Regions from separate parts of the Aequorivita sp. KMM 9714 genome, predicted to be linked through region 1. Evidence: riboswitches for the same ligand, from Rfam matches in the RefSeq annotation. Region 1 holds a riboswitch; the other holds the start of a gene.
The links. Region 1 has a riboswitch for S-adenosylmethionine ahead of G3A46_RS14370 (hypothetical protein). Riboswitches for the same ligand answer to the same signal wherever they lie in the genome.
Positions count from the first base shown of each region.

Region 2: it holds a riboswitch for S-adenosylmethionine, as region 1 does, so the genes downstream of both, G3A46_RS09720 (O-acetylhomoserine aminocarboxypropyltransferase/cysteine synthase family protein) here and G3A46_RS14370 (hypothetical protein) in region 1, are expected to answer to the same signal.

Region 1 covers NZ_JAAGRO010000004.1:107,782-115,445, forward strand. The annotation lists gene G3A46_RS10750 (two-component regulator propeller domain-containing protein) at 1-2,546, opposite strand, end outside; tRNA gene G3A46_RS10755 (tRNA-Ser) at 2,762-2,846, shown strand; SAM-I-IV-variant riboswitch at 3,428-3,525, shown strand; gene G3A46_RS14370 (hypothetical protein) at 3,694-4,515, shown strand; gene G3A46_RS10765 (hypothetical protein) at 4,533-4,973, shown strand; gene G3A46_RS10770 (DUF6557 family protein) at 5,043-5,462, shown strand; gene G3A46_RS10775 (efflux RND transporter periplasmic adaptor subunit) at 5,869-7,608, opposite strand; gene G3A46_RS10780 (DUF305 domain-containing protein) at 7,622-7,664, opposite strand, start outside.
Region 2 covers NZ_JAAGRO010000003.1:205,738-213,401, forward strand. The annotation lists gene metK (methionine adenosyltransferase) at 67-1,323, opposite strand; SAM riboswitch class I at 1,686-1,804, shown strand; gene G3A46_RS09720 (O-acetylhomoserine aminocarboxypropyltransferase/cysteine synthase family protein) at 1,921-3,216, shown strand; gene G3A46_RS09725 (alpha/beta fold hydrolase) at 3,240-4,214, shown strand; gene G3A46_RS09730 (aspartate kinase) at 4,246-5,388, shown strand; gene G3A46_RS09735 (OsmC family protein) at 5,509-5,943, shown strand; gene G3A46_RS09740 (pyridoxal-phosphate dependent enzyme) at 5,982-6,923, shown strand; gene G3A46_RS09745 (acyloxyacyl hydrolase) at 7,053-7,664, shown strand, end outside.

The sequences.
Region 1 (7,664 bases):
AAACTCAACAATCTATCGGCATTCTGTTTTACAAGTGAAAGCTCCTTTTTATCGGTTTTTGAAATCTTAGGTTTCGAAAGTTGATTTTCTATCGGCCCGGAGATAAGTGTTAATGGCGTTCGGAACTCATGTGAAATGTTTGTGTAAAGTTTTGTCCTAAATTCCTCAAGCTTTTTCAAGCGCTCGGTTTCTTCATGTTCTAATCGCAACTGGTTTTTTATTTCCCATCGCCATTTTAAATATCTGTATAGGTAAAATCCAAATAGTAAAAACAACAATATATAGATGGCCTTCGCCAAAATGGTTCCGTACCAAGGTTTCAAAATTGTAAAGGAGTACGTTTTTGGAGTAGTATTCCAAACTCCATCATAATTACTCGAAATAACTTGAAATTCGTAATCATTGGGCGGCAAGTTGGTGTAATGAGCTATATTGCTATTACCGGAAAATATCCAATCTTCATCGTTGTTTAAAAGACGATACTTAAACTGATTGCGCTCAGGTTGTGAAAAATGAAGTGACGAAAATGTAAAAGTAATCGTGTTTTCATTGTGTTTTAAATTCAAATCTGGTGAAAGTGCTCGGTTTTTATTAAACACTTGGATACCTGTAATTACAGTTTTTGGCTTAATCGGGTTAAAGGTTAGCTGACTCGGATTAAACCAATTTAATCCCTGTAAACCTCCGAAATACAAGATTCCATTTTCATCTTTATAATAAGCGCCAGTATTGAATTCAAATGCTTGCAAGCCATCATAATTACTGTAGTTTTCAATCACTGAAATTGTATTATTATCAAATTTCAACTTTGAAATTCCTTTATTACTACTCACCCATAAATACCCTTCTTCATCGGGAAGAATACCATAAACTACATTGTTTGGCAGCCCCTCTTTAGTTGTGAGATTTAGAATGGTTTCATCTTCAGGATGGTAGATTTTTAAACCATCACCATTGGTACCAATAAAAAGATACGTTCCATCAAAATAAAGCGACTTTATATTACTGTTTAAAGTTTCAATTTTTGCTAACTCTTTAGTCACTTTATTTAATCTAAACAGTCCGTCATCCTCAGTTCCAATCCAAAGATATTTGTCGCCTCCACTTTCCACGGTTCGAATATTGTTTGTAGTGATGTATGAATTATCAATTGTGAATTGATTAAGAACTCCTAAATCTTTATCAAACTTAATAAGTCCGTGATCGCGTGTAGCAAGCCAGATAGCTCCCTTTTCATCTTTGTAAATTTTCCAGATGGTATAGGAAGCTGTTTCCTTAAACGAAGTAAAGTTACCATCGGAATCCAACAATTGTAATCCTTCCGATTGATGACCTATCCACAATAGACCATCGTCATAGAAAAGACTCATAATTCTATCACCTAAAAGCTCAGAGTCTTTAGATCTGTAAATAAAGTATTCTTGTTTATCGATATTCAATCGAGTTAAGCCCTTTCCTGAAGTTCCAATCCAAAGGTTATTTTTATCATCTTTAGTTATAGCTCTGATTACATCTACATTCACGTTAAGCGGAATCTGATCGTTAGTGAGTACATTAAACTTCACCAAATACTCATCATAATAACTCAAACCTGTACCATCCGTACCTAACCAAATTGCGCCTGTATTGTCTTCATACAAACACAAAACATCATTATAATGCAATGCGTAAGGATTGTTCTTGTTTTCGGTAAAATTTTGAATAGTCTCATTTTCAAAATTCACCAAATAAGCACCTTGACCATAAGTAGCAATCCACAACTGATTTTTCTTGTCTACTAAAAGATCTTGAACTATTAAACTTTCTGGAAGTTTGAAATCCTTAAACCCGAGAAATCTAGTAGGTAAACTTGTGTTTTGCTGCTTTATAAAAAGTCCTTTTCCGTAACTCCCTATATAAAGAGTTTTGTTGGTGGATTGAGCGAGTGCACTAAAGTTTGTAGCAGGAAGAATTTCTTGAAATTCATAGATATCATTTTTTATTTCGAAATAGCCGTTTGCAGTAGTCGCTAAGATAGTTTGATTGTCAGTTTGCAGAAAATCGTAAATAGTATGTCGAGCATCTTTTGAATTTAAAAACTGAAGGGTGTCTTTTGTTTGGCTATTAATTTTATAAATACCATTTTCAAAAGTCCCTAAGTAATAGTTATCTGAAGTATCTTGAATAAGCGTGCTTATATTTTCGAGATTAGAAATAATTTTAAAACTATCGGTCTCCGAATTATACTTTTCTAAATTTCCAGAATTAGAAGTAATCCAAATATCTCCGGTTCTCGCTACGTATATTTTCCCCAATTTACTATAGGTTGCACGAGTTACATCTTCAAATTGAATATCATAATGAGTAAAGTCGCGTCCATCGTATTTATTGAGTCCGTCTTGAGTTGCAAACCAGATATACCCAGTACTGTCTTGCGCTATACTTACCACACTATTTTGCGATAAACCATGTTCTACGGTAAGTTCTCTAAAAGCCACTTGCTTTTTACTCTGCGGAAAGACAAAGTTTGTCAAGAATAATGTGACAATTAGCGTAAAAACCTTCATTTGGCATATTTAGTTCTTTAAAGTTAATGAAAAAATTACTGCGCTGTTGTTTATGCAAGGTTCTTATTTTCAAATTGTTGCAAAGCCTTTTATTTCGCTGCATTACTGAGCTAAAATTTTAACAAATAAAAACTTTAAAAAATGAATAGGATATTTAAAAAAGCTTTTTATATTTGCAGTCTCGTAAGCAAAACGCTTATGAAACGCATACCACAGGAGAAATGGCAGAGTGGTCGAATGCGGCAGTCTTGAAAACTGTTGAGGGTCACACCTCCGGGGGTTCGAATCCCTCTTTCTCCGCAAAAGGAAACCCACAACTTTTTAGTTGTGGGTTTTTTATTTATTGCAACGACTCAAGCCCCTTCGGCTTGACAGGAGTGGAAATAAATAAAAAACCTAGCATCGCCTTTTTCTGGCTATGCGTGGGTTTCTATGGTTGTTCAAGATTTCTTTTTGGGATCAAATTAATAATCCCTCTTTCTCCGCAAAAAGCCCCATAAACATTAAGTTTACGGGCTTTGTTTTTTTGGAGTAATTTGGAGTCACGCCCAATTGTTGTGTTTATGACTCATAGAATAGTCTACTGAGTCTCACTTTTCTTCAAAAGTATCATTGCGGGAACTTCCTTTTTTGATGTTAAACCCAACAACAAATCTTACCCCATATATCCGAAATACATTTTTAGGTTGAAATCACAATTTTATAAATTACAAAACTTGTCTCCTCCCCTAAAATTTTCAAATTTCAACTTTCCTTTATAAAGCTCTAATTCTTCAATAATTATAATCCCCTTTAATACAGAATCGCCTTGAAATGTCATTAAGTTTTGAGTAGAATTTAGGTTTTAACCTTTCATTTACGCTTATTTTTCATTATATTCGTGATATCATTACGAATCACTTTTAAGTGATAGCAACCCGCCTAAACAGGCAAAGGTGCTTAAACAATGAGCCTACTTTTAGGAACAATATGTTTTACCCTTTTTACAAAAATTTACCGAATTGACTTAATGTGTTTTTTAAAACTAAAAACGCTAAATGACTTAATTTCAAACTTCACAATTTCAAGCTAGGAAACAATTGTGTAAGTGTTGGATAGGCATGACCAATACAAATATTGAACTACATATTAATCTTAAATACTTTCTATGAAAACACCTACTATCGGAAAAATTTTAAATGAGTACCACGAATTTTTGACAGAATATGAAATAAAAAAAGTGAGAGAGGTTCAAAAACAACCCTCCAACTTCGATACGCAAGTTGAAAATTTAAAATCTGCATTATTCTCAGAGGAATGGGATTTTATGACAAGAGAAATTGCAGATGAAGGCAACCCAATGTCTCAAGAATACACAGACAGAGTAAACAAAAAAAGAGCAGCCTTTGGGGTCACTCCAATAAACGAAGCTGGCTGTTCCACCGATAAATCATCCGATTACTTCTGTGAAGAAGTTGTACGACAAACCAAAAACTACACAGAATATCACAATCATAAAAAGAATAAAACCAAACAAGTCGTTTTTGTTGATATGGATAATGTATTGGTAGATTTCAAATCTGGAATTGACAAAATTTCGGAAGAAGACAAAAAGAAATATGCGGGAAACTTAGACGAGGTGCCTGGTATTTTTTCTCTAATGGAACCTTATGAAGGCGCTATTGAAGGGTATAAATGGCTTTCCGAAAATTTTGACACCTACATACTTTCTACTGCTCCTTGGGAAAACCCATCTGCTTGGTCGGATAAACTACTGTGGGTAAAAAAACACTTACCTGAAGTTGCTTACAAACGATTAATCCTTTCACATAATAAACAGCTAGCTAAGGGGGATTTTCTAATTGACGACAGAAAAGCAAATGGAGCGGGAGAATTTAAAGGTAAACATATTCACTTTGGTCCAGAAGGAAAAGATTTTGCCGATTGGAAAACAGTTGTTACTTATATGAAGAGCCTTACTATCACATAATATCAGATAAAATCAACTTGGGCTTAGAACTTAAAATCATTGAAGATTTATTGATTAAAGAGAAAATTGACTCCAATCTGGTTTCGATAATTCTTGAATATGCATCTATCAAACAAAAACTCAATTCATCGGATGATCAATCTTGGTATTTTAAAAAAGGTAGTAGTGGATTAAATGCTAAGCTACACTCACTAAACACTGAATACGAAAGCATTAAAACGCTATTTAATGCGAAATCAACCGATTATTTTATTCAACTAATCAATAAGAATAACTCGTTTATATCAAAGTTTGATCAAAATTCTATGAACGCTGTGGCTTACACAAGTATTGGTTTCCTTAAAAGTCAGAATAAATTTTATAATGATTTAATATTCTTAAAAAGTAAAACAAAATCTCTACTGCCATTGGAGCATTATTTACAAAATCTAGAAGATTTAATTGAAATAATGGATTAATTAGTTGTTCAAAGTAAAGCGAACTATTAATTTTCGTTCTAGTTATGAAGATATAATAAAAACAAAATAATGACTTTTAAAGACCTCGTACAAAACAATTCTTGGAGCAATATTCAAAACGTTTTCTTAGAAGTTTATCCCGAAGCTGAAGAGAATATGGAAGGATACAAAATTGTATTCGAAAAACTGCAAACAATGAAGCCTGAGAAAATAGATATGTCTATTATTATAAAAGCTGAAATTGATGAAGATGAAAAATACTTTGATGTATCTGGACTATATAACAATCCTAAAACTGAAGAAGAGAAATATTCCCAAGGCATAGAGTTTACGCCTTGGCGCCAATGGCTAGGTATGGAAATTAATCTCGAGAGTTTAAACCATTTCTCAGAAACAGAGATTATCGTTCATTGTCTTTATGAAATGACTTTCGCTGGATTTTCTGAAACCGAGATTCAAAATGTTTTAAAAAGACCTTGCAGTAAATAAGTTTAACTTCAACAATTTTAACTCATTAAAGCTCATTATCCCAATAAATATCGATAGGATTTTGGGCTTTTATCATTTGCAAAATCTTTGAGTATTTCTTCTAATTGAAAGAGACACATCAAATCCTACTGCCTACACAACCAAACCAAAAGACATCTAGATAGAATGCTGAAGAACCTGATAAATATTGGATTGTAGCTACCTGGTCTGAAATTAAGTCTAGCATCGGCTTAACAAAAAATCAATTTATAATTTAGCCTAATACTTGAGTCAACATTAAGTTTTGAGGGTTTAATTTCTTTGTAAAATGTAAAAAAGTTAGGTTTTAAATAATTAAAACGAGAAACGCTTTCAATATAGAAGCGCCCCTCGTTCAGTTTTACATTTTATATTAATAAATATCGTCTTACTCTATCTCTTCCGATACCTCTCCGCACCTCAGCATACTGGCTCCATAGTACGGATTCAAGATACCTTCTTCAGTACTTAGCCAAAATGCACCTTTATCGTTATTAACCATTGGACAAAAATCAACATATACTTTTTGATTGATACCGAAGGTTTTTACTGCGTTTATCAGATAGTTTGACAGTGTTTCAAAATAATCTCTTTGTTCTTTAATATCAGAAGTTTTAGAGATTGCTTCTGCAGCAGTTTGAAGTTCCTTTTCCAATTCCATCCAATGACTGTGGCCTGGCTCTTCTTTTAATAGCTTCATATCAACTTTTTGTATGCTTTTAAGTAAATCTGAAGCCGCTGTTTTAGGTTTTTCTGAATCATCATTTACCAACGCTTTTTCAATTACCATATAGTCATCAAAAACTGCTTTTAACTGTTTTTGAAATTCTGAAGACACTTTTTGTCTTCCGATATCGGCTATTTTTTTTGAAGTATCCTCCTGAGTATGATCCTGTGAATTCATCATACTCTTTTTCCCTTGAAGTTGTGCTGCCGAATCTACGGTAAATGTACCATTAACCACTACCTCTTCTCCATTTTTAAGTCCATCCGTAATTATATAGTTTTCACCATTTTTCACGCCCAAGCTTACTTCGCGCATTTCGAAAATTGGTTCGTCAGGATTTGTTTTCACATAAACCAATGATCTATTTCCCGTCCAAAGTACTGCAGAAGCAGGAACGCTAATTACCGATTCATTCCCAACATTTTTTGGAAGATTTACTTTAGAAGTAACAAACATTCCAGGTTTAAACAACCCTTCTCTATTATTTAAAGTTGCTCTTACAGAAACAGTTCTAGATTGAGTATTTAAAATTGGGTCGATAAAAGATACGGTAGCTTCAAACTCTTTGTTTGGATAAGCATTAGTGGTAACTGTGATTTTCTGACCTTCTTTTAATTGAGAAATCTGGTTTTCGTAAGCATCAAACATAGCCCAAACTGTACCTAAATCACTTACTCTTACAATTGGTTGCCCCTGCTTAACATAGTCGCCTTCTTCCGCCAATTTTTCTGAAACTGTTCCAGAAACCGTTGCGTAAATAGGGAAGTTTTCACGTACTTTTCCTGATGTTTCAATCTGATTGATTTGAGCTTCTGACAGCTTCCACAATTTTAATTTATTTCGAACTGCTTTATACAATGTAGGTTGCGATTCTTTCATGGAGGCTGCTGTTAAAAGCTCTTGCTGAGCAGCAACTAAGGATGGAGCGTAAATTGTTGCTAACAACTGACCTCTATTCACTTTTTCACCCGTAAAATTTACGTTTAATCGCTCTATTCTTCCTTCAAAATAACTTGCTTGTACAGCATTAGCTTCTTCATTAGGCATAATTTTACCAGAAAGAGACATACTATTTTCGTCTTCATCCACAGCATTACCCACTTTTACAGTTTGAATATTTGCCAATGCCATAGCATTTTTGGTCATTCTTATTTCGTTTAATGAAAGCCCTTCAGCTCCCGATTCTGCGGGAATTAAATCCATCCCACAAATTGGGCAGTCTCCAGGTTCGGGTTGCATAATTTGAGGGTGCATAGAGCAAGTCCACATTTCGTTAGCTGCAGATTCCCCTGAATGATCGTGACCACCTGTTGTAGATTTAGCATCTCCACCAAATAATAGAAAGCCACCTAAAAGCCCAACAACTAAGGCTATCGCTATATAAATAATATTTTTATTCATCTGATTCTTTATTTTACTTATTGTTTTCTAATCGTTTAATCATAGCTTTCATTTCG
Region 2 (7,664 bases), on a different contig from region 1:
AGAACTACGAATTGTGTATGATTCCGACCTGACGGGTGTTAGATCCGTTTGTCCTGACATTGTAATTTAAATTCCAAAAGCTTCCTTCACTTCATCAACATACTCCAAATTCTCCCAAGTGAAAAGCTCAACTTCTTTTTCTACTTTCCCATTGTATGGGCTTTCGAAAGTTTTAGTGATTTTCTGTGGAGTTCTTCCCATATGTCCATAAGCAGCCGTTTCAGAATAAATAGGTTCTCTAAGTTTTAATCTTTTTTCAATTGCAGCTGGACGCATGTCGAAAATCTTTGCAACTTTTTCAGCAATCTCACCATCAGTAAGATCTACGTTTTTAGAGTTGTAAGTGTTTACTAAAATTGAAGTAGGTTCTACTACACCAATAGCATAACTTACCTGTACCAAAATCTCATCAGCTACACCTGCAGCAACAAGGTTTTTAGCAATATGTCTAGCCGCATAGGCTGCACTTCTATCAACTTTACTCGGGTCTTTTCCGCTGAAAGCACCACCACCGTGAGCACCTTTTCCACCGTAGGTATCAACGATTATTTTTCTTCCTGTTAAGCCTGTATCTCCGTGTGGTCCACCAATAACAAATTTTCCAGTTGGATTAATATGATAAGTAATATCATCATTAAATAATTTTTGAACGTGCTCAGGGAATTGCTTTTTAACGCGAGGAATAAGAATTTTCTTTACGTCATTTTCAATTTTTTTGAGCATAACCTTGTCGTCCTCATCAAAGTCGTCGTGCTGTGTAGAAACAACAATTGTAACAATTTTTTGAGGAATATTGTCATCGCTATATTCAATTGTAACCTGGCTTTTTGAATCGGGACGCAAATATTTTATTTCGTCCTCTTCTCTCCTAAGCGCTGCCAATTCATACATTATTTTGTGTGAGATATCTAATGCCAATGGCATATAATTTTCTGTTTCTTTAGTAGCATAGCCAAACATCATTCCTTGGTCTCCTGCACCTTGTTCCTCTTTATTTTCGCGATCTACACCTTGGTTAATATCTTGGGATTGTTCGTGAATTAAAGAAATAACCCCACAAGAATCTCCACTGAATTTATAAGCGCCTTTTGTGTAACCAATCTTATTAATTACATCACGAGCAATAGTTTGTACATCTAGGTAAGTATTGCTTTTTACTTCACCAGCAAGAACAACCTGTCCGGTGGTAACTAAGGTTTCACAAGCAACTTTACTTTCGGGGTCGAAAGCTAAAAAATTATCTAAAAGCGCATCACTAATTTGATCTGCAACTTTGTCTGGATGTCCTTCAGAAACACTTTCTGATGTAAATAAATAAGCCATAATCTATATTTGAATTTTTAAAAAAATATTAAAAACGACCTGGAATAAAATATTTTAAGACTTGCCTGATGGCGTACGACTAATAATTATGTGAATAGCCTAAAGTCCTATATTTTATAGTCTTAAGTCATTTTTATTTAAAAAGAAGATTTGACGGGTCGCGACCTTGGGAAGTTCTCACTGCCTTTAGCATTTTTTAGGGAGGTTGCAATCAGTCAAATCTTTCCTCTTAAATTATCTGCTGCAAAAGTATAGAATTAAAATGAACTGAAGATTTGTTTTAAAAATTTTTGACAAAAAATTAGGTTATTAATTTTTTCCGCCCCTATATTTGCACACACAAAGTTCAAACTTTTATTGAAATGTTATCAAGAAAGGCCGAGGGAATAGACCCTATGACGCCTTAGCAACCCTTTCTCCGGAATGAAGGTGCTACATTCTACAACGATCCCGAATTATTAGGATTGAAGATAGATAACGACAAGTCAGTTTCTTTTCTGAAGCTGCTTTTCATTTATTCTTTTTAACATTTTTCTATTGTCCCGAATTTATTTCGGGATTGGTTTAATCTATTTATTAACTCAAAAAATTAGAAAAATGAGTGCAAAACACAATTTCGCAACAAACTTGTTGCACGCAGGACATGATGTAATTGCAAACGGTGGAACTAGAGCAGTCCCAATTTACCAAACTACCAGCTACGTTTTTAGAGATACAGACCATGCGGCAAATCTTTTTAATCTCTCTGAGACAGGATATATTTATTCTCGTCTAAACAACCCAACTTGCGATGTCTTGGAAAAACGATTAGCAGCTTTGGAAGGCGGTATTGGTGCAGTTACAACAGCTTCTGGTGCAGCTGCTGTTTCTACAGCATTGTTGACGCTGCTTCGTGCTGGCGATCATATAGTGGCTTCCAGTAGTTTGTATGGTGGAACCTTTAATTTGCTGAATGTAACCTTACCGCGGTTAGGAATTACAACAACTTTTGTAGATGCATCAAATCCTGAGAATTTTGGAAATGCCGTTAAGGAAAATACGAGAGTAATATTTATCGAATCTGTAGGAAATCCAAAGTTGGATGTATTAGATATCGAAGTTATTGCTGCTGAAGCTAGAGAGCATAAAATCCCGCTGATTGTTGATAATACCGTTGCTTCCCCAGCCTTATTGCGACCGATTGAATACGGAGCAAACATTGTAATCCATTCACTTACGAAATACATAAACGGAAACGGGACAACTCTTGGAGGGGTTATAATCGACGCTGGTAACTTTGATTGGACCAATGGTAAATTTCCAGAATTTACTGAGCCATCTGCAGGATACCACGGATTGATTTACGCTGATGTTTTAAAAGAAGCTGCTTTTATTGCTAAAGTTAGACTAGAAGGTCTTCGCGATTTTGGTGCAGCGTTGAGTCCGTTTAGTGCTTTTCAAATTTTACAAGGGTTAGAAACCTTAGAAATCAGAATAAAAAAGCACAGTGAAAATGCACTGAATTTTGCTAAATGGTTACAAAATAGAAAGGAAGTAGCTTGGGTAAATTACCCAGGTTTGGAAGATAACAAGTATTATAATTTAGCTCAAAAGTATCTTCCAGTAGGGCAAAGCGGACTTGTAACTTTTGGTGTAAAAGGCGGATATGAAAGTGCTAAAAAAGTAGTTGATAGCGTAAAAGTTTTTTCACTTTTAGCAAATATTGGCGATACAAAATCTTTAATTATACATCCTGCAAGTACCACTCACCAACAATTAAATGAAGTAGATCAAGCCTCATCTGGCGTGTCTCAAGATTTAATTAGACTTTCCGTGGGATTGGAAAATATAGAAGATCTAAAAGCTGATTTAGAACAAGCGTTTCAGGAAGTTTTTAAAGAGCAATTGGTTTAAATAATCTTCTTATAGCTAAGATAATGTCTCAACTCACACAGCTAAAAATAAAAGAATACACTACACAAAGTGGTTTGTGCTTAAAAAACCTTCCCTTAACCTATCAGGTTTTTGGGAAGGAATTAGGCTCAGCTCCAATTGTTTTGGTAACTCACGCGCTAACTGGAAACAGCAATGTATGTGGTGAAAACGGTTGGTGGAAAGCTTTAATTGGTCCTGAAAAATGTATAAATACTAATAAATACACCATTCTTTCATTCAATATTCCAGGGAATGGATACGATGGTTTTCTCATTAAAAATTATGAAGACATCACAACCTACGATGTTGCTAATTGGTTTATAAACGGATTAGAACAACTTAAAATTTCATCAGTATTTGCTGGAATCGGGGGTTCATTAGGAGGAAGTATTTTATGGCAAATGGCAGTTTTAAAACCTGCATTATTTCAGAAGTTAATTCCTATTGCTACCGATTGGAAAGCTACCGATTGGGTAATTGCACAATGCAGAGTGCAAAAGCAACTATTAAATAATTCAGAAAATCCTGTTCACGATGCACGCATTCACGCGATGACATTTTACAGAACACCACAGTCTCTTAAACAAAAATTTAATAGAAGTTTAAATGAAATTGCTCCACTTTATAATGTAGAAAGTTGGTTGCTTCATCACGGTAATACGTTGCAAAACCGCTTTCATTTACAAGCCTATAAGTTGATGAATCATTTATTGATGACTGCCGGTTTAGAATCTGAAGATGAGTTTTTACAATTAGCTTCAACAATTGAAGGAGATATTCATTTGGTCGGAATAGATAGCGACGGATTTTATTTAAATGAAGAAATAAAACAGACGTATTCTTTATTAAAAACTAAAAAAAGTAAAGTGCATTTTTCTGAAATAAATTCTATTCACGGACACGATGCATTTTTAATAGAATACGAACAATTGGCGGAAATTCTGAACCCCATTTTTAATTCAGAAGACTTGCTGTAAAACAGGCAAGAAATTAATAAAACAATAAAATATGAGCACTCAAGTATTAGATAATGAGGTGTCGAACCTTATAGATTTAAATAATATAAAAAAGAAGAAAATAAATATTGCCATTTTCGGTCATGGGAATGTTGGTCGCCATTTAATAGACCAAATTATATCCTCTAAGGAAGAAATATCTAGAAGGCGCGATTTAGATTTGAATATTTTCGCAGTTGCAAATTCAAAAACGGTTTTGATTAAACAAAAGGGTTTAAAGGAAAACTGGTTGGATGAAAAACAGGAATTTGGACAAAAATTTAGCGTAGAGGATGTTATTTCCTTTGCTAAAAATAACAATCTTCAAAATCTGATTTTAGTGGATAACACGGCTGATGCTGAATTTGTACATAATTATGAAACCTTTGTTGAAAATGGTTTTCAATTGGTATCTTCAAATAAGATTGCCAATACTTTAAACTTGAAATTTTACCAAGACCTTCGAAAAAAGTTAGCTGCTAAAAAGCGTCATTATTTATATGAAACAAATGTTGGAGCTGGACTTCCATTGATAGATACCATCAAACTATTGCATCTTTCAGGAGAAAATATCACTCGTATTCGAGGTGTGTTTTCTGGTTCCCTAAGTTATATATTCAACACATTTTCAGAGTCTGATAGAACTTTTAGTTCAGTATTAAGATCGGCAATTGATAAAGGATATACAGAGCCAGACCCGAGGGAAGACCTTTGTGGTAACGACGTTGGAAGGAAATTGCTTATCTTGGCGCGTGAATTGGATTTGCACAATGAATTGAAAGATATTACAATTCAAAATTTAATTCCTAAGGACTTACGAAACGTTTCAAAAGAAGAGTTTTTGGAGCGACTGAGAGAGTTGGATGTTCCTTTTCAAATTAAAAAGAAAAATCAGCCAAAGGACTTTGTTTTTCGATATGTAGCAGATTTGCACGGCGATTTGTCTAAGGAAACGGGAGCTCTTTTAAATGTAAGTTTAGTAAGTGTTTCTAAAAATAGCATGTTAGGCGCTTTAAAAGGAAGTGATTCAATTTTTGAAATATATACAGAGAGTTACGGTGATAATCCAATTGTAATTCAAGGCGCCGGAGCTGGTGCAGCTGTTACTGCTCGTGGTGTTTTTGGAGATATTTTGAGAATAAGTGATAAAGATTAAAAAAAATATTTAAGACGGCTGCGTTGTAAGAAGTTAGACCTAAAACTAAAAATACGAAAATAGTACTAGGCGTTATTTCTTGCCGTTTTAAGCATTAGTAATAAAAGAAAACTTATAAATATGAAAGTAAATTTAGAGCGTAAAAACGATAAGTTTTTATTTGAAGCAAAAGGAAATTCTGGAGTTCCGGTTTATATAGATAACAAATCAGATGAAGCTTCCAAAGGAGCTAGTCCTATGGAACTTTTGTTAATGGGTGTTGGGGGATGTAGTGCCATTGATGTTATTTCAATATTAAAAAAACAAAGGCAAGAAATTACTTCTTATAAAATGGAAGTAGAAGGTCAACGCGAAGAAGTTCGTGAGGCAAAACCATTTAAAGCTATTCACGTAACACTTTATTTGGAAGGTGATATTGATGAAGCTAAAGCGGTTCGCGCAGCAAAATTAAGCTTCGAGAAATATTGTTCAGTTTCAATAACTATGGAAGCTTCTGTAAAAGTGACATATAGCATTGAGTTAAATGGAAAGAATTTAAATATTCTAGAGGCTTAAGCTAATCTTGTATTAGCTTATATCTAATTTCGATTTAAATGATTCCATCCCAGCGTGAAGTAGAAGAGGCTTATGAACGTGTGAAGCCATACGTTCACAATACACCTGTGCTAAAATCTTCTTTTTTAAATGAACTTTCAGGTGCTGAAATATATTTCAAATGTGAAAATTTTCAGCGAATGGGAGCATTTAAAATGCGTGGTGCCGTAAACGCTATACTTCAACTTTCTGAAGCTCAGAAAAGGGCAGGAGTTGTAACGCATTCTTCAGGGAATTTTGCACAAGCTTTGTCCTTAGCTGCGAAAAACTTAGGGGTTAAAGCATATATTGTAATGCCTAAAAACGCACCCCAAGTAAAAAAGGAGGCCGTTAAAGGTTATGGCGGAATCATCACAGAATCTGAATCAACACCAATTGCAAGAGAGCAGGAAGCGGAGAGGATTCAAAATGAAACTGCGGCAACTTTTATCCACCCTTCAAACGATAAAAATGTAATCCTCGGTAATGCGATATCAGCTTTAGAATTGTTAAAAACGCATCAGAATTTAGATTATCTGTTTGCGCCAGTTGGGGGTGGAGGATTAATTGCAGGTACTTCTGTTGCAGTAAAATATTTCGGAAAGAATTGTAACACAATTGGTGGAGAACCTTTTGAAGTAGATGATGCTTTCCGAAGTCTTCAAACAGGAAAAATAGAGTTTAACGAAACCACAAACACCATTGCCGACGGACTTAAAACATCTCTTGGGGATGTTAATTTTCCTATTATTAAAAATTTAGTTTCAGAAATAATCAGAGTTGAAGAAACCGAAATAATTTCAGCAATGAAACTCATTTGGGAGCGTTTAAAAATTGTTGTAGAACCTTCTAGTGCTGTGGCTTTAGCTGCTCTGCTTCGCGAGAGAGAAAGATTTCAGAAAAAGAAAATTGGAATTATCATTTCAGGAGGAAATGTGGATTTAAAAAACTTGCCATTCTAAATTTTATTTCAAATTAAAATTCTGTAAAAACCTGGGTGTTAACGATAAAGGTAGAAGCGAGAAAAAGAAAAGAAATGCTCTAATTCAATGTTTATAGTTTAGTTTATCTTTATCGCCGATAAAAAAAATATGAAGCATTTTCTTTTAAAATTTACTGTTCTCTTAATAAGTCTTCCGTTTTTTTCTCAAGAAAAAGAGTTGAAGCCTGTTTCCTTAGAAGCGGATTTTTTCTACGGAACTATTTTAGAACACAATTCCGATATTCAGCATGTAATTACGGGTCATCCCACGGGCTTTATACTTTCGTTTAATCGAAAAACTTATGGTTTTAATGAATGGGAGCGTAGATATAACTATCCAGACTGGGGATTTACGTTAGCGCATCAAAATCTTCACAACGAATTTTTAGGCAAAGCTGTAGGTGTTTACGGCCATTTTAATTGGTATTTTTTAAACAGACATTTAATGTTACGTGTTGGACAAGGAGTTGCTTATGCCTCAGATCCTTTTAACCCCGATACAAACTATAACAACAGTGCCTACGGAAGCCATTTGCTAAGTTCAACTTTTTTGAAAGGAAATTTTGTGCGTGAAAATATTTGGAAAGGCTTAGGTTTCCACGCTGGATTCACTCTTATTCACTACAGTAATGCAAATTTAAAAGCACCTAATAATAGCACCAACACCTTTGCTTTAAACGCAGGTTTGAGCTATCAATTAGATTACAAAGAATTTCCTGAG